3 regions of the Pseudomonas sp. SDO52101_S400 genome follow, and region 3 is predicted to be linked to each of the others. Evidence: riboswitches for the same ligand, from Rfam matches in the RefSeq annotation. Region 3 holds a riboswitch; each other region holds the start of a gene.
The links. Region 3 has a riboswitch for cobalamin ahead of ACW9HX_RS11175 (TonB-dependent receptor plug domain-containing protein). Riboswitches for the same ligand answer to the same signal wherever they lie in the genome.
Positions count from the first base shown of each region.

Region 1: linked by a shared signal. The riboswitch ahead of cobO (cob(I)yrinic acid a,c-diamide adenosyltransferase) and the one ahead of ACW9HX_RS11175 (TonB-dependent receptor plug domain-containing protein) in region 3 are both predicted to bind cobalamin.
Region 2: linked by a shared signal. The riboswitch ahead of cobW (cobalamin biosynthesis protein CobW) and the one ahead of ACW9HX_RS11175 (TonB-dependent receptor plug domain-containing protein) in region 3 are both predicted to bind cobalamin.

Region 1 covers NZ_JBSVWF010000030.1:4,079-8,579, forward strand. Annotated here, with positions in the region: gene ACW9HX_RS16285 (cobyrinate a,c-diamide synthase) at 1-1,276, opposite strand, end outside; gene cobO (cob(I)yrinic acid a,c-diamide adenosyltransferase) at 1,273-1,884, opposite strand; cobalamin riboswitch at 1,966-2,191, opposite strand; gene ACW9HX_RS16295 (hypothetical protein) at 2,358-2,942, shown strand; gene ACW9HX_RS16300 (PQQ-dependent sugar dehydrogenase) at 3,009-4,322, shown strand; gene ACW9HX_RS16305 (C40 family peptidase) at 4,392-4,501, opposite strand, start outside.
Region 2 covers NZ_JBSVWF010000016.1:951-5,451, forward strand. Annotated here, with positions in the region: gene ACW9HX_RS10255 (cobalamin biosynthesis protein) at 1-343, opposite strand, end outside; gene ACW9HX_RS10260 (CbtA family protein) at 340-1,041, opposite strand; gene ACW9HX_RS10265 (CbtB domain-containing protein) at 1,053-1,250, opposite strand; cobalamin riboswitch at 1,373-1,591, opposite strand; cobalamin riboswitch at 2,472-2,681, shown strand; gene cobW (cobalamin biosynthesis protein CobW) at 2,781-3,854, shown strand; gene cobN (cobaltochelatase subunit CobN) at 3,858-4,501, shown strand, end outside.
Region 3 covers NZ_JBSVWF010000017.1:68,528-73,028, forward strand. Annotated here, with positions in the region: gene ACW9HX_RS11165 (LysR family transcriptional regulator) at 219-1,148, shown strand; gene ACW9HX_RS11170 (DUF2790 domain-containing protein) at 1,200-1,460, opposite strand; cobalamin riboswitch at 2,122-2,327, shown strand; gene ACW9HX_RS11175 (TonB-dependent receptor plug domain-containing protein) at 2,420-4,357, shown strand; gene ACW9HX_RS11180 ((2Fe-2S) ferredoxin domain-containing protein) at 4,357-4,501, shown strand, end outside.

The sequences.
Region 1 (4,501 bases), on a different contig from region 3:
CAATCGCCGACGGATTCGACGGAAAATAAAAGTGCACGTATGAGGCAGTCATCCGCCCTTGCCGATACACCGCTTCCGCACCGCGCCCGCCATTGGGGCTGTGGCCACGGGCAATCGGCGTCAGTTCGGTGGTGGTCAGGGAATGGTGATAAGTGTGGCCGCGCAGCAAGCCTTCCGGCAGTTCGACCGATTGCAGAGCCAGCGCAGCCAGACGCTTTTGCATCACCGCATCACCCTTGAGCAAACCGACCAGTTCGGCGCGAGTGCCTTCGACATCGGTCAGCGAGTCGAGCAGATACAACATGCCGCCACATTCGGCGAGCAGCGGTTTGCCGGCGGCGTGATGCGCGCGAATCGCTTTGAGCATGTCTGCGTTCTGCGACAAGGCAACGTGGTGCAATTCCGGATAACCGCCGGGCAGGTAAACGCTGTCGGCGTCGGGCAATTGCGTGTCGCGGATCGGCGAGAAGAAACGCAACTCCGCGCCCATCGCCCGCAACAGGTCGAGACTGGCGCCATAGGTGAAAGCGAAGGCTTCGTCACGGGCGACGGCAATTCGTACGCCTTCGAGCAGTCTTTCGGTCTTGACGATTTCAGGCGCGGCGAATTCGACGGCCGGTGGCAGCGCTACCTCGCAGGTGCTGGCCAGCGCTTCGGCGGCGGCGTCGAGACGCAGGTCGAGATCATTCAGTTCGCTGGCCTGCACCAGGCCGAGATGACGGCTTGGCAGTTCGATCCCGGTTTCCCGGGACAACGCGCCGTACCAGCGCAGGCCTTCGGTAAGACTGCCTTCCAGCAACTGCGCATGGCGCACGGTGCCGACGCGGTTGGCCAGCACGCCGGCGAACGGCAGGTCCGGCTGATAGCGCGCCAGGCCCAGCGCCAAGGCGCCGAATGTCTGGGCCATGGCCGTGCCGTCGATCACGCCAAGCACCGGCACGCCGAAATGCCGCGCCAGATCGGCACTTGATGGCGTGCCGTCGAACAAGCCCATCACACCTTCTATCAGGATCAGATCCGCTTCGGCGGCGGCTTCCCACAGCAATCGACGACTTTCCTGCTCGCCGACCATCCACATGTCCAGTTGATAGACCGGCGCACCGCTGGCGCGCTCGAGGATCATCGGGTCGAGAAAGTCCGGGCCGCACTTGAAAACGCGGACCTTGCGCCCCTGATTGCGGTGCAGACGGGCCAGTGCGGCAGTAACGGTGGTCTTGCCCTGACCAGAGGCCGGCGCGGCGATCAGTACCGCCGGGCAGTGACGTGGTTGATTCAAAGTTCGACGCCTTTCTGCGCTTTGATACCAGCCTGGAAGGCGTGCTTGATCATGCCCATTTCGGTGACGGTGTCGCCCATCTCGATCATTTCCGGCTTCGCGGCGCGACCGGTGACGATCACGTGCTGCATTGGCGGACGGGCCTGCAGATCGCTGAGTACCTGATCCAGATCCAAGTAACCGTGCTTGAGCGCAATGTTCAGCTCATCGAGCACCACCAGGCCGATCGTCGGGTCACGCAACAGTTCGCGGGAGACTTCCCATGCAGCCTCGGCGGCGGCGATGTCGCGCTGGCGATCCTGGGTTTCCCAAGTGAAGCCCTCGCCCATCACATGAAAACGTACCTGCTCGGGGAAACGGCGGAAGAACAGTTCCTCCCCGGTGCTGTTGCGACCCTTGATGAACTGCACCACGCCGCACTGCATGCCGTGCCCCATCGCGCGGGCGAGCATGCCGAACGCCGAGCTGCTTTTGCCTTTGCCATTGCCGGTCAACACCAGCACCAGGCCGCATTCGTCTGGCGAATTGGCGATGCGCTCGTCGATCACGGCTTTTTTGCGCTGCATGCGCGCCAGGTGGCGCTCGTCGCGCTCGGGGGAATCAGTCATGGGGGAGCTCTCCGTTGAGGCTGGATAACGGCGGGCAGGCACAAGAATAGACGGCAACAAGCCTGGCATCGCCCACCGTGATGCCGCTGGATGGATCAGGCCGGTCTCCGGGCTCATGAGCGGCCCAGGCCTGGCTGCGCGCCTTCCCGCTTTGCAGCAGTGGCATCGAACGCAGCTTTTACTCATTTACCGTTGCGGGGGCAGCGCCGGGATCGTGATGGCTCTTCGCGTGAAGACCATCCTCACCGGCTTCCCTGTTTCACTCTGTCGACAGCGGTCACAGAGCACCTGAAACAAGCCGCGAAGGTTAGAGGGTTGGGGGTGGAGCGTCAAATGAAGAGGCCCCCTGAAAGCGAATAACTGCCGTCGATCAATTATCTGACGCCAATCTTGTGCCACACTGTCAGCAGTGATATCAAAGAGCCATGCTTTTTGAATGCAGAGAGCACATCACAATAACAAGGGAGAGCACCATGCAAGGCACGATCATCAGCAATCCGCGGCTGGAATTCCTGCGCCCGGTGCTGGAACGCTGGTTTGACTGTATCGACCGTTACAACGCCGTGCGCGGCGACAACGACACGCCTTACTGGCACGACGAAAAAGCCAACCTCGGCCTTCTGTCAGCCGCCGCATGGATGGCCGAACTGGTCACCCTGCGCGATACCGCCACACGCAAGCAGAACGAGGAAGGCGAGCGCAATGCACGTGCCGACCTGTTCCTGGCCGGCCCCGAAGATCGCGCTTATATTCAGGCGACGCAGCGCTGGCCGCGCGTCAACAGCCTGAATCTGACCCAGGCCCTGGCCGATATCACCAGCGACGCCAAGCGCATCAGCTACGCCAGCGATCTCAAACTCGGCTGCCTGTTCGTCGCACCACAAAAAGCCCAGCACAGCGCCAGCCCGGAAGAACTGCAGGACATGGTCGACGACCTGCAAAAGGAACACACCTGCGCCGTGGCCTGGTACTTCCCTTACGCCTACCGCAAATTGCGCAGCGAAGCCGGCAACTACCATCCCGGTATTGCCGTGTTGTTCAAGGAGGCGCGCGGCTGAGCGGTTGAACCATCGGGCTCGCGCACTTCTCTATGATTAGGAATGCATTCATAGGGAAGATCAGTAATGCGCAAGCCCCACCTCGTTTTCGTCATCGCACTCGCCGGAGGGCTCACCGCCTGTGGTGAATCCTCCAGCCTGCAAGTCTCGGACGGCACCGGCCCGTCCCCCAAACTGCCCGAACCAAACAAGACCCTGATTCCGACGGTGAACATCGCCCCGGCGATCGGCTGGCCGGCCGGCGCGAAACCGACGCCAGCGGCAGGTACTCAAGTGGCGGCGTTTGCCGAAAATCTCGATCACCCACGCTGGCTCTACGTGCTGCCCAACGGCGATGTGCTGGTGGCGGAAACCAATGCCCCGCCAAAACCGGACGACGGCAAGGGCATACGCGGCTGGGTGATGAAAAAAGTCATGGGGCGCGCCGGCGCCGGGGTTCCCAGCCCGAACCGCATTACCCTGTTGCGCGATACCGATCACGACGGCGTGGCGGAAACCCGCACGGTGTTTCTGCAAAATCTGAATTCTCCGTTCGGCATGACCCTGGTCGGCAACGATCTGTACGTCGCCGACACCGACCGCTTGCTGCGCTTCCACTACGAACCCGGCGCAACCGAGATCAAAAGCCAGCCGATCAAGGTCGTGGATCTGCCGGGTGGCCCGCTCAACCATCACTGGACCAAGAACGTCATTGCCAGCAAGGACGGCAGCAAGCTGTACGTCACAGTCGGCTCTAACAGCAACGTCGGCGAAAACGGCCTGGATCAGGAAGAAGGTCGCGCGGAAATCTGGGAAGTGGACCGCGCCACCGGCAATCACCGGATCTTCGCCTCCGGCATTCGCAATCCCAACGGTCTGGCCTGGGAACCCAAAAGCGGCGCGCTGTGGACAGCGGTGAACGAGCGGGACGAGATCGGCAGCGACCTGGTGCCGGACTACATCACCTCGGTCAAGGACGGCGGCTTCTATGGCTGGCCATTCAGCTATTACGGCCAGCACATCGATGTGCGCGTAGAACCACAGCGGCCAGAGATGGTGGCCAAGGCCATCGCTCCCGACTACGCGGTCGGCCCGCACACCGCTTCACTGGGCCTGACCTTCGCCGAGGGCAACACACTGCCGGCGCAATTCAAGGAAGGCGCATTCATCGGCCAGCACGGCTCGTGGAACCGCAAGCCGCACAGTGGCTACAAGGTGATCTTCGTCCCGTTTGACGCCGGCAAACCGAGCGGAACGCCAGTCGATGTGCTGACCGGTTTCCTCGACAAGGACGAGAACGCTTTGGGTCGCCCGGTCGGCGTGGTGATCGACCAGCAAGGCGGGCTGCTGGTGGCAGATGATGTGGGGAACAAGGTGTGGCGAGTGTCAGCCGCCAAGTAGCCCGGCCCTGAAACAAAAAAACCTGTGGGAGCCAATGTGCTCCCACAGGTTTTTTATTGCTTCGAATGACTAGGGGTTATGCGCCAGATGCTCCGGCTGCAGCACACGCTTGGCACTCAGGTAGGCCTTCTGCCAATACGCTTTCGACAGGCTGTCCAGCTTCACCGTGCCACCGGTGG
Region 2 (4,501 bases), on a different contig from region 3:
CCTGAATCAACTGTTCGGCGAGCGCCAGTGCGGCACTTTCCGCCACGCCGTAGCAGCCGGTGCGTTCGAAGGCGATTTGCGAATGGTGGCTGAGTCGTTGCTGGTAACTGGCCAGTTCTTCACTACTGAAGTACAGCAAGGGCAGCGCCAGTTGTGCCGCCAGTTCTTGCAGGCCGGGTTCGTCGCGTTTGAGGTCGATACTGGCCAGGGCCTTGACGGTTTCCAGTTCAATGCGATGAGCCTGCAGGGCCTGGTCGAGCAGCGCGCGCAGCGTACTGGCCGGGCAGCCGCGCTGGCAGCCCAGGCCGACCACGAAGGTCGGCGCTGCGCTGTCATCGGTCATGCGTGGTATTGACCATCGCTTTTGCGGCGGAACAACCAGGCGCTGATCAGGCCCAGGGCCAGCCAGAACGCTACGTTGGTCAGCTGCGAAGCGATTTTGAACTGAGCTTCCAGTGCTTCCGGAGCGAGCATCGAGTGCACTTCCGGTTGCGGGGCGCCAATCACGTGCGGCACAGCGAGGATCGCCACGCCGAGGATCTTCAGCAGCCAGTTGCCACCGAACGCGATCAACGCCAGGCCGACAGCGGTCGAAGCGGCGGTGCCGATCCACCACATCTGCCGCGACGCCAGGTCCGCGGCGGCGGTGCCCGGCAGTTCAGGCGGCAAGCCCAGTGTCGGCGCGAGGACGAAAGTCGCATAACCGGCCAGCCCCCAGAGCAGGCCTTGCGAGGTCTTGGTCGGTGCACGCAGGGTGTAGAGGCCGGCCAGCATCAAGGCGAAACCCACGGCAACCACCAGATTGCCGCCGGTGGTGGACACCACGCGCTGCCAGCCGTTTTCCGGCTCCCAGGCTTCGGCATCGTGGGTGTGGGCGGCGGTGCCGGCGGCGTGCTCGTGGACTTCGGCGACTGGCTCGGCTTTCTCGAAGGTTTCAGCCTGAAGAATCAGCGGCGAAACCCAGAAGCTTTGCAGCAAGGTCAGGAACAGGGCGGCCAGAAGGCCGGTGAAACCTGCGGTCTGCGCTATACGCTTGATCATGTCGTCAGGTCTCAGTGGCACGGGAACGCGGCGCTGTGGCGGGTATCGTGCGCGGCGTTGTGAACCGCTTCGATGTGCGAGAAACCGGCGAAATAGACCAGGCTTGCACCCAGGATCGATGCGAAGATCGCAGCGGTCAGACGTTGGCTCAGGGTGGTGGTGCTGGAGATTTTGTCCGTGTTGCTGCCGGTGCTGCTGATGATCGACATGGCGCTTCCCTCTGGAGTGTCAGCGGGTGAATGGAGCGCATGAAAACCCCTGCGGGTCGGGCGCGCAGAGGTTAGAACAGCGCCCGCCCACCGCGGGTTTGTTATGTTCAGTGACGCAAGGTGCGCACTGTGTGTTGCGGGCCGGTCTCCGGGCTCACGAGGGGTGGCTGTCTGCCGACCTGCAAGCGTCACCTTCCCATGCCGGGGCACAGTGGATCTGACGCTTCGCTCGCTTACCGTTGCGGGGGCAGCACCGGACTGACATGGCTTTAGAGTAAAGCACATGATTCACCGGTTTCCCGTTTCACCCTGTGAAGGGCACCCGTAACAAGTTGTGTAGGAGACCATGAGGGGGGGATTTGAGTCAATTGGGATTGGGGGCAGATCCGTTGCTGCGGTTATGGCTGCTTAGGGTTCCGCCCTTACGGCGGGTCACTTTTTCCAAACGCCGAAAAAGTAACCAAAAAGGCTTTACCCTGACGTACGGCCCTCGCTGTGGCTCGGGTTCCTTCGCTCCGGGATTGATCCGGGGGCATCGCCTACGGTTTGCTTCGCTGCACCTCCTCTCGATGCATGCGGCTGCGCCGCACGGTCGCTGCGCTCCCACCCCCGGATCAATCCCTCCACTCAGCCTGCCGACGGGCCTTGAGATCAAAAGCTTTACTCGAGCTAACGCTCATCGTGTTGAGTGGGGAGGAGCGGGGCGTGTTCGGCTTTGGTTTTGTGGTGGGTTTACCCCTCACCCCCAGCCCTCTCCCCAAGGAGAGGGAGCCGATTGGTGTGCTTTTCAAAGCCTGAGTTCAACACGGTATCGCACGTCGGCGTATCTCTCCCAAACAACTCGGTCAGTCCCCTCTCCCTCTGGGAGAGGGCTAGGGTGAGGGGCTCTTGATGGGGCTTTTGATTTTTTGCTCCTTCGGCAGGCCGAGCGGAGGTGTCCATCAGGGGGTAGGCGCGCAGCGCCGTGCGGCGAAGCCGCATACATCGAGAGGAGGTGCAGCGAAGCAAACCGTAGGCGATGCCCCCTGATGGACACCGTAGCGAGGGAACACTGAGCCTCAGCGAAGTGCCGTACGCCGGGGCAAAAGCCTTTTGCTTACTTTTCGGCGTTTGGAAAAGTGAGTCGCTGTAAGAGCGAAACCGCCAGCGGCAGCACCCGAAGCAACGGATATGCTCTCGTTCCCAAACTCCACGAACCATTGACCCATCCCCACACCCTGCGTAGCCTTGCGCTTTCGAGGTTCTTCGGCCCACGCCGAAGCTAAGAAGGGAACGCGGTCCAAGCCGCGGCTGCCCCCGCAACTGTGAACGGTGCTGTTCGCTGCCACGCCACTGCCAACTCAATCCAGAGCCAGCGGGAAGGCGCAGCGAATACCGGGCCAAGGCCCGAACACCGTCAGCCAGGAGACCTGCCTCGTCACAGATTCTCACTTTCAACCGGGCGGGGTGATCCGGTGGCGAACTCTCCAGGCACGCACCCGTGTTGCCGGTCTCGTCCCGTATGCCCGCCACCTTGCCAAAGGGCATCCGATGAAAACACTGGCCAAACTTCCTGTCACCATCGTCACCGGTTTCCTCGGCTCGGGTAAAACCACCTTGCTGCGGCACATGCTCGACAACGCTCAGGGCCGTCGTATCGCGGTGATCGTCAACGAGTTTGGCGAGCTGGGCATCGACGGTGAAATCCTCAAGCAGTGCACCATCGGCTGCACCGAAGAAGAAGCCACTGGCCGCGTCTACGAACTGGCCAACGGCTGCCTGTGCTGCACCGTTCAGGAAGAGTTCTTCCCGGTGATGCGCGAACTGGTGGCCCGTCGCGGTGACCTCGACCACATCCTGATCGAAACCTCGGGTCTGGCCCTGCCAAAACCGCTGGTTCAAGCCTTCCAGTGGCCGGAAATTCGCAGCGCCTGCACCGTTGACGCGGTCATCACCGTGGTCGACAGCCCGGCCGTGGCCGCCGGCACTTTCGCCGCGTTCCCGGATCAGGTCGACGCCCAGCGCAAACTCGACCCGAACCTGGACCACGAATCGCCACTGCACGAACTGTTCGCCGACCAACTGGCCAGCGCCGACCTGGTGATCCTCAACAAGGCCGATCAGACCAGCCTTGAAGATCTCGCTCGCGTACGCCTGGAAGTCGCTGAAGAGCTGCCGCCAGCGGTGAAGATCATCGAAGCCAGCAACGGTCGCCTGCCGCTGGACGTGCTGATCGGTCTCGGTGCCGGCTCCGAAGAACACATCGACAGCCGCCACAGCCATCACGATCACCACCACGGTGAAGGCGATGACGATCATGACGACCACGATCACGATGCTTTCGACTCAATCTCCATCGAACTGCCACAGGCCGACGAAAGCCTGCTGCTCGACGCACTGACGCAACTGGTGGTCCAGCACGGCATTCTGCGGGTCAAAGGCTTCGCGGCGATCCCGAACAAGCCGATGCGCCTGCTGATCCAGGGCGTGGGTACGCGTTTCGACAAGCACTTCGACCGTCAGTGGGGTGCCGATGAGGCACGCGTGACGCGCCTGGTGTTGATCGGCCAGGAACTGGACGCGGCCAAGCTCGAAGCGCAACTGCGCGCCGCGCTCAGCGTTTAAGCCATGCATCTGCTCAGGACCCAGCCCGGCGGTTTCGTGTCGGATGACAACATTGCCGACCTTGGACAAACCCCCGCCGAGCTGGTGATCCTGTGCAGCGGCGACTCCAGCCTCGCGCTGCTCGCCGAGGCGGCTCAGCAGTTGCCCGAGGATTACCCGAGCGTGCGGCTGGCCAACCCGATGCAGGTGCAGAACCATGCGTCGGTCGACCTGTACGTCGATGAAGTGCTGCGTCATGCCAAGGTCATTCTGATTTCGCTGCACGGAGGCATCGCTTATTGGCGTTATGGCGTCGAGCGGCTGGTCGAGTTGTCCGAGCGTGGCGTGCAGGTGATTCTGGTGCCGGGCGATGATCGTCCCGACCCGGAACTCAGCGACTTGAGCACCGTTGTCGCCGAGGATCGTGACCGGCTCTGGCAGTTTTTGCGTCAGGGCGGCATGGGCAACGCGCTGGATTTCTTCCGCTGTCTGGCCAATCGCTGGCTGGCGCGGGATTACGTGTGGGGCGAGCCGCAAACGCTGCCGCGCACGGCGATTTACCACCCGAATAAAAACACCGCCGCACTGAGTGACTGGCAAGCCGATTGGCTGGCCGGTCAACCGGTGGCGGCGGTGCTGTTTTATCGCTCGCATTTGCAAGCGGCCAA
Region 3 (4,501 bases):
TCTCCCGGGGGGAGAGGGAGCCTGATCTTCGTGGATTCAAATCCTGAGTTCTGCTCGATATTTCAGGTCGGTGTAACTCATGAAAACAACTCGGTCAGTCCCCTCTCCCACTGGGAGAGGGTTAGGGTGAGGGCAGTTTTTGAAGTGGAATACCATTGACCAGCCACCACAAACCCCACGCCCTATAATCCACCCCATTTCCCCAAGGCGAAAACCCGATGGACGTTTTCCAGACCATGCGTTTCTTCATCGCTGTCGCCCAAAGCGGCAGTTTTACCGCCGCTGCCGAGTTGCTGGACACCAACACCACCAACGTCTCCAAAGCCGTCTCCGCCCTCGAAGCGCGCCTGCATACGCGACTGATCAATCGCACGACCCGCCGCCTGGCCCTGACCGAAGCCGGCGTGCGCTACCTGGAACGCTGCGAAAAGATCCTCGATGACGTGCGCGAAGCCGACGAAGAAGCCGGCACCGCCCAGACCCTGCCCGTCGGGCGATTGAAGATCCACACCATGTCGGCCATCGGCAACCACTACGTGATCGACGCCATCGCCCGCTATCGCGAGATCCACCCCACGGTGATGTTCGACCTGAGCCTGACCAACCGCGTCCCTGACCTGCTCGAAGAAGGCTTCGACATGTCCATCGTGCTGGCCCGCGACCTGCCGGATTCCGGCTTCGTTGCGCAACGCCTTGGCATCACCTACAGCATCCTCTGCGCCTCGCCTGCCTACGTGGCAAAACGCGGACTGCCCAAAACGCCCGACGAACTCTGCGAACATGAGTGCCTGCGCATCGTCAACACGGTGATGCCGGTGGAGAACTGGACATTCGAAGGGCCCGACGGCATGGAAACCGTCACCATTCCTCTGTCGCCGTTTCACATCAACACCGCCGACGGCATGACCATCGCGATCAGGAAAGGCATGGGAATAGGCATTCAGCCGATCGCATCGGCCGTCGATGGCCTGCGGGCGGGAACGTTGGTGCGGGTGTTGCCGGAGTACCGGCTGGAGGAGTTGAACCTGTTCGCGATCTATCCGTCGCGCAAGTTCGTCGATGCGAAGATCAAGACCTGGGTGGAATTCTTGAAGCAGTCGATTCCAGAGTTGCTGGCATCGGATGAAGAAATCGTCGGAGGAAGATAAACCCGAGTGCAGCAGATATGGAGTGTCGACCCTCCATCACCTGCACCGGACTCAACCGTTGGAACAACCAGTGCCCATCACTTGATACTGCAGAACGTGCTGCTCGCCGTAGGAATCTTCGTAGGTCATCTGAACCGGCGATGGCGCACACTCATTGGCCGGCTCGGTGATGGAGATGACGTGTGCGATGTCCAGTTGGGTCGCGGAACCGTAGGTCTCGACCGGGGTGTTATTGGCCTCGGCAGTGTCCGCATAGGCGTGTGCGCCAAAACTGCCAAGCATTAAAACCAGCGCGATTTTCTTGAAGTTCATGATGTTCACCGTCTCGTTAAGGACCGTGTTTGTTCACGGGTTGGAGACGATGTTAAGGGGTGAGACAGTGGTGAAAAATCGGCAGGTTGGACAAACACTGTTGCTGGAATTTGTAGGAATGTGTGGTGCGTGCTTCGTTACATAAAGGTGTTTTAAACGTGAATGTTTAAAACACCAACGAACTCTCCCTTCAGGCTACACCGCCTTGAGTAAATGCCTACAAATACGCCAGAAAGGGCCGGCTTGTAGGCCAACTCCTTAGGCCTTATCTTCTCCCCGTCACTGCTCATCGGCAAAATGCAGAGGGCATTCAAGATCGATGGCTAGCCCTTGATCAAAACGCAGAGGCCGCGGCAGCGCCCCAGAAAAGAGCTCTACAGAGTTTTCTTCTACGACTGCCCTCCGCTGGACACCAAGCAACACAACCCCATTACTAAAAAACTCGTGGACTTCTCAAAATCCAGAGGCGGGCGGAGAAGTCCGCGGTGGGACGGCGTCGCGGGTTATCTGGCATGAACAGGGACCGGGATTACTTGAACACCGGCACAGCCTGATGATTCACATATCGGGGCTGATCTCAGTCTTGCACCTGTGTCGCTGGGGTACACCACCGCATTCATTCGATCACCGACGAAGTTGACGCAAGGTCATCCGAATGTTCAGATGCCGCCCTGTTTCAGGTGTCCCATGCCGCCGTGCATGGGGTGAAACGGGAAACCGGTACGTTCTTTTCGAACAAGTCCGGTGCTGCCCCCGCAACGGTAGGCGCGTGATGCTTTCGACACACCACTGTGGCCAGACGGCCATGGGAAGGTGAAGGCGTCCATACGCGCGAGCCCGGAGACCGGCCTGAAATGCTGTTTGGCAAAATCCTGCGGTGGGCGGGCATGGGCCGGTGTCGGCGTGTGCGCGATGCCTTCTCCTGCATGCTCTTCTGCGAAGATCCTTTCGAGAAGACAATGATTCGACCTTTCAACTCCCCGGCTCCCTCCCTGTTGTTCGGCTGTCTGTTCAGCCCCCTGCTGATGGCGGATGACGCGCCGCTCGAACTCACTCAGCAAATCGTTTCCGCGCCATCCGTGGAGTCCACGACCGTGGCCGACATGGCGCAGTTCGGCAGCAAGGTCGAGATTGTCACTCGCGAGCAGATCGAACGCGCCGGCCCCAGCGCCGATGTCAGCCGCGTCATGCAGATGTTCATTCCCGGCCTGTACGTCGCGCCGAAAAACGGCCCGTTCGACTACGGCACCTATTCCCTGCTGGGCGGGCGCAACGATGACACGCTGATCCTGCTCGACGGCGTGCGCCTGAACAATCGCCTGTATGGCGGCCTGTACCTGGACACCCTGCCGGCCAACGCCATCGAACGCATCGAAGTGCTCAAGGGCGGGCAGAGCCTGCTGTTCGGCACGCAGGCCGTGTCCGGCGTGATCAACATCGTCACCCGCAGCCCGCAGAGTCGCAAAGCCTCTGGCGAGGTGAACTTGGGCGTGGATACGTTCGGTGGCACCACCGAGGATGCGCGGGTCGAGAACATTTTCACCAACGGTTTCGGCGACCTGGGCCTGCTGGCGTACGTCAGTCATAACGTCTCGGACGGCTATCAGCCGTTTCGCAATCGCGACATCAGGAACAGCAGCGAAAAGAATCGCGCCTACGAAGTCACCACCTTCGGCGCCAAGGCCATTCAGTCCTTTGGCGATGACGCACGCCTGGAACTGTTCTACCAATACGCCGACGCCAACCTCGACTTCGCCCGCCCGGTGGACAACCACAAGACGACTAACGACCGCATCCAGCAGATTGCCACGGCGACCTTCGAACAGACCCTCAACGAGCGCCTGAGCTACTTCGTCAAAGGCCACATCAACGACTGGGACACCCGCTACACCCGCATCAACAACACATCCGATGGCGGCACAAAAACCATCAACCACAATGACTACTGGGGCTTTACCGACTGGGGGGTGCAGACCGAAGGCAAGGCTGAATTGCCTGGCGGCCACGTGCTGGTGTTCGGTACGGACAACCAGTGGTTCAAGGGTCAGGACGATGTGCTGATCATCGATAACGACAAGGCCGAAGCCCACGCGCTCTACACCCAGTTGCGCCCACGTATCGACGCCCTGCCCGACTGGCACCCGAGCATCGGCATTCGTCACGAAGCCATGAGCGGCGGCGACAGCGCCACGGTCGGCATGCTCACTTCGCTGTATGACCTCAATGAACACTGGGCACTGCGCGGCCAGTACGGCACGGCCTACAAACTGCCGAACGCCGAGCAACTGTTCGTCAACGAACCGGGCGATGAACTGGGCAACCGCAATTTGAAACCGGAGAAAAGTCGCAACGCCGAACTCGGCCTCGACTACAAGGGCATGCTGCTTGACCGCGACTTCAGCGCCAGTGTCACCTTGTTCAAACGCAAGATCGACGACTTGATCACCCTCGACGACATCCAGTGGGTAAACGGCCAGGGACAGATCCAGATGCGCGGTTTCGAGGCGGACGCGAAACTGGCGCTCAACGAGCAATGGAGCCTGCAAGCGGACATGACCCGCAACCTCACCGAATCGCGCGCCGGAGTGACGCTGAACGATGTGCCGAGCTTCTTCGCCCGCTCGCGCATCGGTTACGAGTCGGTTGACCGGATGTGGGGCGCGGGTGGTGCGATCCGCTATATCCGCGACGTGATCAGTTCGAAACAGGTCGAGTACGGTCACTACTCGGTGGTGGACGCCGACGCTTATCGCTACCTGGACGGCGCCCATCAGCACCGGTTGAGCCTGCTGCTGGAAAACCTGTTCGACCGCGATTACGTCACCAGCCGTTCGAACAACGTCGACAACCTCGGGCGGCCATTCACCTCCGAAGTCCGCTACACGTACCGTTTCTGATGGCTGAAATCAAAACCATCGACTGCGTCGACACGCACCCGGACTGGTCGCATGTTCCCGCTCATGCCCGCCACGTGTTCCTCTGCACCGGCCCGCGCTGCGCTCAGCGCGGCGCCTTGCAGATATGGAAAACCCTGCGTCGGC